Regions from separate parts of the Flexivirga lutea genome, predicted to be linked through region 2. Evidence: riboswitches for the same ligand, from Rfam matches in the RefSeq annotation. Region 2 holds a riboswitch; the other holds the start of a gene.
What was found. Region 2 has a riboswitch for cobalamin ahead of ACYVBN_RS08665 (hypothetical protein). Riboswitches for the same ligand answer to the same signal wherever they lie in the genome.
Positions count from the first base shown of each region.

Region 1 (4,893 bases), 710 kb from region 2:
CCAACGTAGTGCAGGCCACCGACATCCTGTCACGTCAGACCCGGCAACGTGCCCGGCGAGCGATGCCTTTCTCGCACGCTGCGAGGCTGCGAGGTCAGGGACGCAGCAGCGTCTGCTGCAGGAACTCGTTCGTATGGCGGTGCCACGCGCGCGCTCGCAGCAGCATCGCGTGGGCGTCGGGCAACTGGACGCTGCGCGCGTCCCCGCCCGCCGCGACGATCCGGCCGGCGAGCCGTGAGCTCTCCCGCGGATCGGTGATGACGTCCTTGCGGCCGTGCAACAGCAGCGTGTGTCGGCCGAGGAAGGGCTCGACGTCGTACTGCCGCGGGATCCACGGCGCCATACCGACGATGCTGACCACCCCCTCGCAGCCGGCGAGTTCGAGTGCGACCCGACCCCCCATCGAATGACCGACCAGCGCGAGCGGCACGCCCGGGTAGAGCTCGTGCAACCGCCCCAGCGCCCACCGAGCATCCACGACCGGTGAGCGGGCGTCACCGTTGTATCCGCGCACCGCGTCGCGCAGCACCGCGGGTGCGATGCGGCCGCCGGCACTGTGCTCGATGCTGCGCGCGACGGCCACCATCCGCAGCACCGGGGGGCTGGCCTTGAAGGTGCGCTGCAGACCGTGTTCGGCGCCGCCGTGCAGCAGCAGGGCGATCGCCTCCGGGCGGTGCCTGCCGTCCGGCAGCGTGAGGAAGGGGTGTGCCTCCGGTCGCACCTGCGCGTGCGCCGGACCGACCTCGAAGCGGGGCCTCATGCGGTCGCGCTCACAGCTGCGACCGGTGGAAGTTGTCGTAGGACCGGCTCGCGGTCGGGCCCCGCTGGCCTTGGTAGTGAGAGCCGTATTTCGCGCTGCCATAAGGGCTTTCGGCCGGACTACTGAGCTGGAAGAAGCACAGCTGGCCGATCTTCATGCCCGGCCACAGCTTGATCGGCAGGGTCGCGACATTGGACAACTCCAGGGTCACGTGGCCGGAGAACCCCGGGTCGACGAAGCCGGCGGTCGCGTGGGTGAGCAGGCCCAGCCGGCCCAGGCTCGACTTGCCCTCCACCCGTGCGGCGACGTCGTCCGGCAGCGTCACCTGCTCGTAGGTCGAGCCGAGCACGAACTCCCCTGGGTGCAGCACGAACGGCTCGCCCGCGTCGGTCTCGATCAGCCGGGTCAGTTCGTCCTGCTCGGCGGCCGGATCGATGAACGGATACTTGTGATTGTCGAACAGCCGGAAGAAGCGATCCAGTCGGAAGTCGATGCTCGAAGGCTGGATCATCGTCTCGTCATACGGGTCGAGACGCACGCGTCCGGCGTCGATCTGGGCGCGAATGTCGCGGTCGGAGAGCAGCACGGGGGTCACGCTACCCGGCGGGCCCGTGCGCCGGTGGCGCCGCGCGTGGGTTAGACTCCTGCCGGTCCGAAATCGCCCCCGCGGCAGCGTGTCAGGGGAGCGGCTTTCGCGGCACGCGAGTGTAGTTCAATGGTAGAACATCAGCTTCCCAAGCTGAATACGCGAGTTCGATTCTCGTCACTCGCTCTTCACTGCGTTTCTTGCGGTCGACTCCTCACCGCCCTCCTGCGGCTCGGGCTCGCTCGCCCCGCGCCGCAGCCGCGCCGACCGTTGTCTCGCGGACCGTCCACTCGCCCTTCCGTCGCCAACGCTGGTCGCTCACCACCTCCCCGGTTCGACTCCGCACCGCCCGCCTGCGGCTCGGGCTCGCGCCGTTCTGCCGATTTGACACCGTCGAAACTACATGCGTGCAACTACAGCATGTTGGGTCTTGGCAAAGTCGCCACCACTAGATAATGTGTCTCACGCAGTTGGTTCGGGCACGGACACTGACCGCCACGGTGGTCGTCGATCGTGCCCGAGGAAAGAGGGAAGCCGGTGAGATTCCGGCACTGCCCCCGCAGCGGTGAGTGAGGACGAACGTCGTCATCAGCACTGGGCCGACCAGCCCGGGAAGCGACGACCAGTAGGTGTGCGTCTGGCACGGAGTCACGAGTCCGAAGACCTGCCACTGCCCCGTTCACGTTCGTGGACGGGTCCGACCGCAGCCCGCGCGGGAAGGGCTGACGAACGAGCGGTGGCATGCCCCATCTGCGTGCGCTGCCCGCTCGCCGTCCCTCCTCGCCGGACGACCAGCGAGGACAGACGGGAGACACCGCACGTGGCCATACACGTCACCAAACGCGACGGTTCGCGCGAGCCGTATGACGCAGACCGCATCAACCGGGCGATCGAGAGGGCGGCCGACGGCCTGCCGAACGCCATGTCGATGACTATGCAGATCGCCTCGGAGCTGGCGATCACCCTCTTCGACGGCATCACCACCGAGCAACTCGACGAAGCCGCCATCTCGGTCGCGGTGCAGAACGTCAAGGACGACCCCGACTTCGACGTCATCGCCTCCCGTCTGCTGCTCAAGACGATCTACAAGAAGGTGCTGGGCGACTTCGAGACCCAGTCCGAGCTTGCGTTGCTGCACCAGGCGCGCTTCCCCGGCTACGTCCGCGAGTCGGTCGAGGACGGGCTCTTCGATCCCCGGCTGGCGTCGGCGTTCAACCTGGAGCAGCTCGCGGCCGCGCTCGACCACCACCTGGACGACGGGCTGCGCTACATCGGCATCGTCACCCTCAAGAACCGTTACATGGCAACGGATTCCAGTCGTCGACCGCTCGAGGTCCCGGCATACTTCTGGATGCGTGTCGCGATGGGTATGTCGGTGGGCGAGAAGGACCCGACCCAGGCCGCGATCGGCTTCTACCGCAAGATGGCGTCGCTGGACTACCTGGCGGCCGGCTCGACGCTGGTCAACGCCGGCACCGTCACCCCGCAACTGTCCAACTGCTTCGTGATGCAGATGGACGACGACATCGAGCACATCGCCAAGTCGATGCGCGACGTCATGTGGCTGACCAAGGGCACCGGGGGCATCGGCCTCTCGGTCTCCAAACTGCGCTCGGAAGGCAGTCCGATCCGCAGCAACAACACCTCGTCCACCGGGCCGATCCCCTTCATGCACACCATCGACTCGATCCTGCGGGCCGTCTCCCGCGGCGGGAAGAAGTTCGGGGCGCTGTGCTTCTATATGGAGAACTGGCACCTGGACTTCCCGCAATTCATCGATCTGCGGCAGAACGCCGGCGACCCCTACCGACGCACCCGGACCGCCAACACCGCGGTCTGGCTGTCCGACGAGTTCATGAAGCGCGTCGTCGCCGATGACGACTGGTATCTCTTCGACCCGCTGGAGACCCCGGACCTGGTGGAGCTGGTCGGCGACGACTTCTCCCGCCGCTACCAGGAGTATTCCGCTCTGGCCGAGGCCGGGAAGCTGCGCTCCTTCAAGAAGATCCGCGCCCGCGCGCAGTGGAGATCGATCCTGGTCTCGCTGCAGACGACCTCGCACCCGTGGCTGACATGGAAGGACACCGTCAACCAGCGCGCGCTCAACGACAACACCGGCACGATCCACCTGTCGAACCTGTGCACCGAGATCACGCTGCCGCAGGACCGCGACAACGTGTCGGTGTGCAATCTGGCCTCGATCAACCTCTCGCGACACCTGATGCCCACCCCACGAAGTTCGACTCCCCCGCTGCGCTCCTCCGTCGATACTTCGCGGGGACCCCGGGCTATCGAGGATGAGCGTCGCCAAGAGTGGGACTGGGATTGGGACCGACTCGCCGAGTCCGCCCGTCTCGCCGTGCGTCAGCTGGACAACCTGATCGACATCACGCGCTCCTCGGTGCCCGAGTCGGAGCACTCCAATGACCGGAACCGCGCGATCGGCCTGGGAATCATGGGCTTCACCGACGTGGTGGAGAAGTTGGGTCTGTCCTACGCCTCGGAGGAGGCGGCCGACCTGATCGACCGGCTGACCGAGTTCATCAGCTGGCACGCCATCGACGCCTCGTGTGATCTGGCGGTCGAGCGCGGCGCCTACCCCAACTTCCCGGGATCCGGCTGGTCCCGCGGGCTGGTGCCGATCGACACGCTCGAGGTGCTGGAGCAGCGACGTGGTGTGGAGGTCGACGTGCCCCGGACCGCGCAGCTGGACTGGGATGAGCTGCGCGCCCGCGTCAAGGACGGCGTGCGGAACGCGACGTTGATGGCGATCGCGCCGACGGCCTCCATCGGCCTTGTCGCGGGCACCACGCCGGGGCTGGATCCGCAGTTCTCCCAACTGTTCTCGCGCACGACCTCGTCCGGAAAGTTCCTGGAGGTCAACCGCAACCTGGTCACAGCGTTGCAGGAGCGCGGCCTGTGGGACACGATCCGCGAGGAGCTGCTGCGTTCACGCGGCGACCTCTCGGCGGTGTCCGGTGTGCCGGAGGATCTATTGGAGGTCTTTCAGACTTCCTTCCAGCTGCCGGCCACGGCATACCTGCAGGTCGCCTCGCGGGCGCAGAAGTGGATCGATCAGGCGATCAGCCGCAACATCTACCTGGAGTCGCGGGACATCGGTGGCATGAGCGACCTGTATGTCGACGCGTGGCGCAAGGGTGTCAAGACGACCTACTACCTGCACATGAAACCGCGCCACCGCGCGGAGCAGTCGACCGTCAAGGTCAACAAGGCCGTCGAAAGCGGCCGGGCCGGAAGCGGATTCGGCTTTGCGCGCAAGGCAGCGACGCCCCCTCCCGAGCAGGCAGAAACCCCGAAGAACGCGCCGGTCGCCGAATTCGAAGAGGGCTTCACCTGCCCCACCGACCCCCAGGAACTTCTCGAATGCGAGGCATGCCAATGACATCCACGACTCCCGACACCCAGACGTCCATCCTCGGCACTGGCGTCCAGGACGGCCTGTTGCTCAAGCCGATCCGCTACCAGTGGGCATACGACCTGTACAACCAGGCCGTCGCCAACACGTGGTTCCCGCACGAGATCCAGC
Region 1 is NZ_BAAGZB010000002.1:1,183,462-1,188,354, reverse strand. It holds gene ACYVBN_RS12055 (alpha/beta hydrolase family protein) at 95-760, opposite strand; gene dcd (dCTP deaminase) at 771-1,346, opposite strand; tRNA gene ACYVBN_RS12045 (tRNA-Gly) at 1,462-1,532, shown strand; cobalamin riboswitch at 1,831-2,032, shown strand; gene ACYVBN_RS12040 (ribonucleoside-diphosphate reductase subunit alpha) at 2,167-4,749, shown strand; gene ACYVBN_RS12035 (ribonucleotide-diphosphate reductase subunit beta) at 4,740-4,893, shown strand, end outside.
Region 1: another riboswitch for cobalamin. It lies ahead of ACYVBN_RS12040 (ribonucleoside-diphosphate reductase subunit alpha); the one in region 2 lies ahead of ACYVBN_RS08665 (hypothetical protein).

Region 2 (4,893 bases):
GGTGTCCATCCCGGAGACGACGACCCGACCCGACAGCCGGCCTCCGGTGAAGTGCGGCACCAGCCCGTTGACGGCACCGAGCAGGGTCGACTTCCCGACGCCGGTGCGCCCGACGACCAGGGCGAGTTCGCCCTCGTCGATCTGCAGGTCGACGTGCGCCAGTGCGGCAGCCGTGCCGCCGGCCGGTCCCGGGTCGCCGGCGGGCGCACCCTCGTAACGCACCGACACGTCGTGCAGCTCGATCATGCCGCCACCTCCTCCGTCGCATCCTGTATGACGCTGGGCGGCGACACGACGGCGGCCAGCAGGCCGATGACGGCAGCGACCAGCGGCAGCAGGTCGACGATCGGCCACTGCGCAGGGGTCGTGGAGGTGTTGAGGTGTGCCGGCGTGATCTGTGCCGCCAGGATCATCAACGCCCCGGCGGCCAGACCACTGGCGGCCACGGCGCAACCAACCACCCCGAACGGATCCACGCGGTAGCGGGTGACCGCGCGCTCACGCGAGGAGCAGAGCAGCCCCAGTGCGGCGAGCGCCACCCCGAGCACGAACGCCGGCCACCGGAAGAGTGTCGGTGCGCGGTCGTCCAGGACACCGAAGATGCCGATGCAGACGGCGATCAGGCCGGCCAGTGTCAGCACGCCGAGGATCCGGCGGGTCCGCTTCGGCGTCGAGCCGCGACGCCCGTAGCCTCGCGAATCCATCGCTGCCGCGAGCAGCAGTGAGCGGTCCAGCGCATCGGCCAGCACCGGGACGATGACTCGGCGCACGACGTGCCACTTGCCACCATCGGCGTCGGCCCGCAGACGCTGCGCTCGGCGCACCCGTCGGATGCTGTCCGCCAGCTGCGGGAAGACCGAGACGGCGACGACCACCACCGTGCCGATGTCGTAGAGGCTGATGGGTACCACCTTGAGCAGTCGCTTCGGGTTCGCCAGTGAGTTGGCCGCGCCGATGCAGATGATCATCGCGGCGAGCCGCAGGCCGTCATACAAACCGTCGAGCAGGTCGGACAGGTGCACCGGGCCGAGCAGTGAGACGCCGGCAGCCCACTGCGGCAAGGGGATTCGCGGCAGGTCCAGCACCACGGGCCCGGCGCCGGCCGCGCCGAGCAAGCACCGGAAGGCGACCCGCACGACGACGACGAAGAGTCCGAGCAGCAGGTAGAGCCGCAGCGATCGCGACCACGGCGCATTGCCGCGGCGCAGGACGACCACGAAGCAGGAGACCCCGATCAGCAGCAGCAACAACAGCGGGTTGGTGGTGAACGACGCCGCCACCGCCAGTCCGATCGCCCACAACCACCAGGCGACCGGATGGACCGGTGCGGGCAGCCGTGTCGCCCTGGTGGGATGTCTCGGATCCACTGTCAGTTGCGCCGGCGGAGGAACGCTACTGCGCTGCCGCCGATGGCCAGCGCCGCGAGGACGCCACCACCCACGACGGTGGTCGCATTGATGGTGGACGACTTCTCCGCGTCCTTGATCTTCTTGTCGCTGTTGACGATCGGCGCACCGGCGGCATTGGTGGGCCCCCCGCTGGAGGTGCCCGTGATGCCCGCTCCGGTCGAGGACGTCGCCGAACTCTTGTGCGCGGCCGTCGAGGCGCCGGCCGACCGGGAAGCTGCCGTCTTCTTGTTCTTCGCGGTATGCGTGCCGGCCGCGGTCGACGACCCGGACGTCGAGCCGGTGGCGGACTGCGGTTGCGACCCACCACCGTGCTTCGGTGCGGTGCTGTGCGGGGGCGGTGGCGCGGTGGTGGTCGTATGGCGCGGCGCCGGCGGCGCCGTGGTGGTGTGCGCGGGCGGCGGCTTCGGCGCCGCGGGCCGGCTCGGGGTGTAGCGGGGCGGGTAGTTGGTGCCGCCCTCGCTGAACGCCCAGCCCTCGAAACCGCCGGGGATGACATGGCTGCTGGAGGCGCCTTCGCCGCTGGAGGTCCAGGACCCGCCATTGGGCGCCTGGGTGTACCACCAGTGCGCATTCGGCGGAGGCGTGCGCCCGCACGACTCGTGGTAACCACCGGGCAGCGTGGCCGATGCCGACGGCTGCCCGTAGATGCGGCAGATGAAGGCAAGGCCGTACTGCCGGGTCCCCTCCACCGGGATCCCGGCGGCCTGCAACGCCTGCAGACCGGTGGCGCCGCTGCCGACCGGCGAGCACCGGACCGCGATCCCGCCGCCGAGGTCACGGAAGTCGACCACGACGGTCACCCCGGAACTGGTCTTGCACACGCCGTTGTAGCCGGCGGCCTGCGCCGGCGCGGCCGATCCGGCATACGCGAAGGTGGTCGCCGAGGCGGCGAGCGCGAGGGCTGCGACGGAGCGCACCGTGCGGCTGGGCATGCGCGTGAGTCCTTTCGTGTCGGGACTTCTTGCGCGCGACACGATCTCGCCCGCGACTGCAGTCCTCGACAGTCGATCCGGTGACGGGTGGGAGCAGGTATTCCGACTCGCGACCGGTCGGCCGCTCACGGCTGCGGGACAGCGCCGGAATCGCACCGGCTTCCCCTGCTCGCACCTGGGTGCCCGACACGGGCACCCGATCCGGAAACGGTAGCACCGCCGCAGCCTGCTCCCGCACCACCGCAGCTTGTGCACGGCGCCGGAATGCCGCAGAGTCTCGCGAGTGACCTCCGTCCGCGCCCTCGATGCCGCAGCCGCCGTCGACGCCGTCGTCGAGTCGGCCGCGCGGTCCGACCGCGTCGTCATCGGGTTGACCGGGCCGCCCGCGGCCGGGAAATCCACCGCCGCCGAGTTGGTGGCCGCCGGCTGCCGGGCGCGCGGGTTGCGCACGGTCGTGGTGCCGATGGACGGCTTCCACCTGGCGCAGGCGGTGCTGGACGCGCGCGGCTGGGCACCGGTCAAGGGTGCGCCGCACACTTTCGACGGCGCCGGCTATGTCGCGCTGCTCGACCGGATCCGTCGGGAGCGGGACGACACCGTCTGGGCGCCGGCGTTCGACCGTGCGCTGGAGGAGCCGGTCGCCGGCTCCATCGCGGTCTCCCCCGGGACACGGGTCGTGCTCACCGAGGGCAACTACCTGCTGCTGGACCGGCCGCCGTGGAGCGCGGTGCCCGGGCTGCTGGATGCGGTCTGGTATGTCGACGTCCCCGACCCGCTGCGCCGCGACCGGCTGATCCAGCGGCACCGCCGTTTCGGGCGCAGTCCTGCGGAGGCTGCCGAGCGTGCGCTCGGCTCCGACGAGCGCAACGCCGAACTGGTCCGGGCGACCAAGGCCCGCGCGGACGGCATACTCCTGCTGCCGTGAACGCGGGTGGCCGGCGCCGGCCGGGCTGCCGCATGTGACCGATCGCACCTCTCGCCATACAGGTTGGCGGGCGCGCGCAGGCAACCTCGCGGGCCGTCGCACGTCTTCCCGGTGTGAGGAGGAACGTGCGAACCGACGGATGGCGGCCGGTCCCCGGCCCGTCGCGGTGCGTCGTTCCCTCCTGCGTCAGCCAGTGGTTAAGGTCTGGGCGAGGGGTTGCGGTGTCATGACACTCAGCACACCCGTCGTGTATGCCGGAAGGCCGAGTCGCTGGGGAGGTCGGATCCATGAGCATGGACCGGCTCCCGCCCACGATGCGATGACTGCGGACGACTCCGTCGATCTGGCGGAGCTCTATCGCACCCACCACCTGCAGATGGTGCGGCTCGCGCGACTGCTCGTCGACGATCTGGCCAGCGCCGAGGACGTGGTGCAGGAGGCGTTCCTCGGGATGCACCGCAACCGCGCGGCCTTGCGTGACTCGCGTGCCGCGGTCGGTTATCTCCGGCAGGCGGTGGTCAACCAGTCGCGCTCGATGCTGCGCCGGCGGCGCACGGTGCGCGCGCATCTGAAGGTCGCCGAGCCGGAGATCGCCCCGCCCGCCGACACCGACGTGATCATCGCCGAGGAGCACCAGGAGGTGCTGCGGGCGGTGGATCAGTTGCCGCCGCGGCAGCGCGAGGTGTTGGTGCTGCGCTACTGGTCCGACATGTCGGAGGCGGAGATCGCCGACGCCCTGGGGATCAGCCGGGGCACCGTGAAGTCCCAGGCGAGCCGTGCGATGGCCACACTCACCACGATCATGCAAGGAGGCGCAACCGATGAATCCGTCTGACCCGCACGACCCGGCGGAGCTGGAGCGCCGCCTGCGCGACGCGTTCGCGGCCAAGGCCCTGCAGGTCTCCGACGCCGATCTCGACCCGGCACGCGAGGCAGAGGTCGTCGCGGCGCTGGAAGCCCAGGGTCGCCGCCATCCGGCGACGCGTTGGTTCGCCGGCATCGGTTCGGCGGCCGCCGCGGCCGCGATCATCGGTGTGGCTCTCGTGGGTCTGCATGACGGGAACACGCGGCAGGTGGTCAACGGCCTGCCCCCGGCCGTGACGACGACTTCGTCGTCGCCGGGTTCGAGCACTGTGACCGGCCCGTCGTCCTCGTCCACCGGCGAGCTGGGGCCCGATCTCCAGCAGCCGGCCACCCCCGGGAACGGGCGCACCTCGACGCTGTCCTCGGTGGGATCGTCCGGTGGTCAGTCGACCGTTCCGACGTCGGATGCGTCCACCTCGCCGGACGTGAATCGCACTGCGCTGTCGCACGGTTCGACCGGTGGCTCGGCCCAGTCGTCGCTTCACACCTCCGCGGCACAGCTGCCGCCGGCGATGCCGTCCGAGCTCCCGCAGTCGGGCTCGCTGGGTGATCAGGATTACACGGGCGCGGTGCCGCTGGTGGATCCTTCCGGCGGTCCGGCGCGCATGCTGTCGATGCCGTCGGATTTGACGTGGCAGCGCACTGCGCACACGGACCACACGTTGACGGTGCGGATCACCTATCTGCCCACCGACATCGAGGCCTATTGGCGGGGGACGCTGCCTGCGCAGGGTTGGGTGGCCGACGGTGCGGGCTGGAAGTT
Region 2 is NZ_BAAGZB010000002.1:470,831-475,723, forward strand. It holds gene ACYVBN_RS08655 (ABC transporter ATP-binding protein) at 1-246, opposite strand, end outside; gene ACYVBN_RS08660 (CbiQ family ECF transporter T component) at 243-1,367, opposite strand; gene ACYVBN_RS08665 (hypothetical protein) at 1,370-2,341, opposite strand; cobalamin riboswitch at 2,417-2,550, opposite strand; gene ACYVBN_RS08670 (nucleoside/nucleotide kinase family protein) at 2,625-3,266, shown strand; gene ACYVBN_RS08675 (RNA polymerase sigma factor) at 3,586-4,101, shown strand; gene ACYVBN_RS08680 (hypothetical protein) at 4,088-4,893, shown strand, end outside.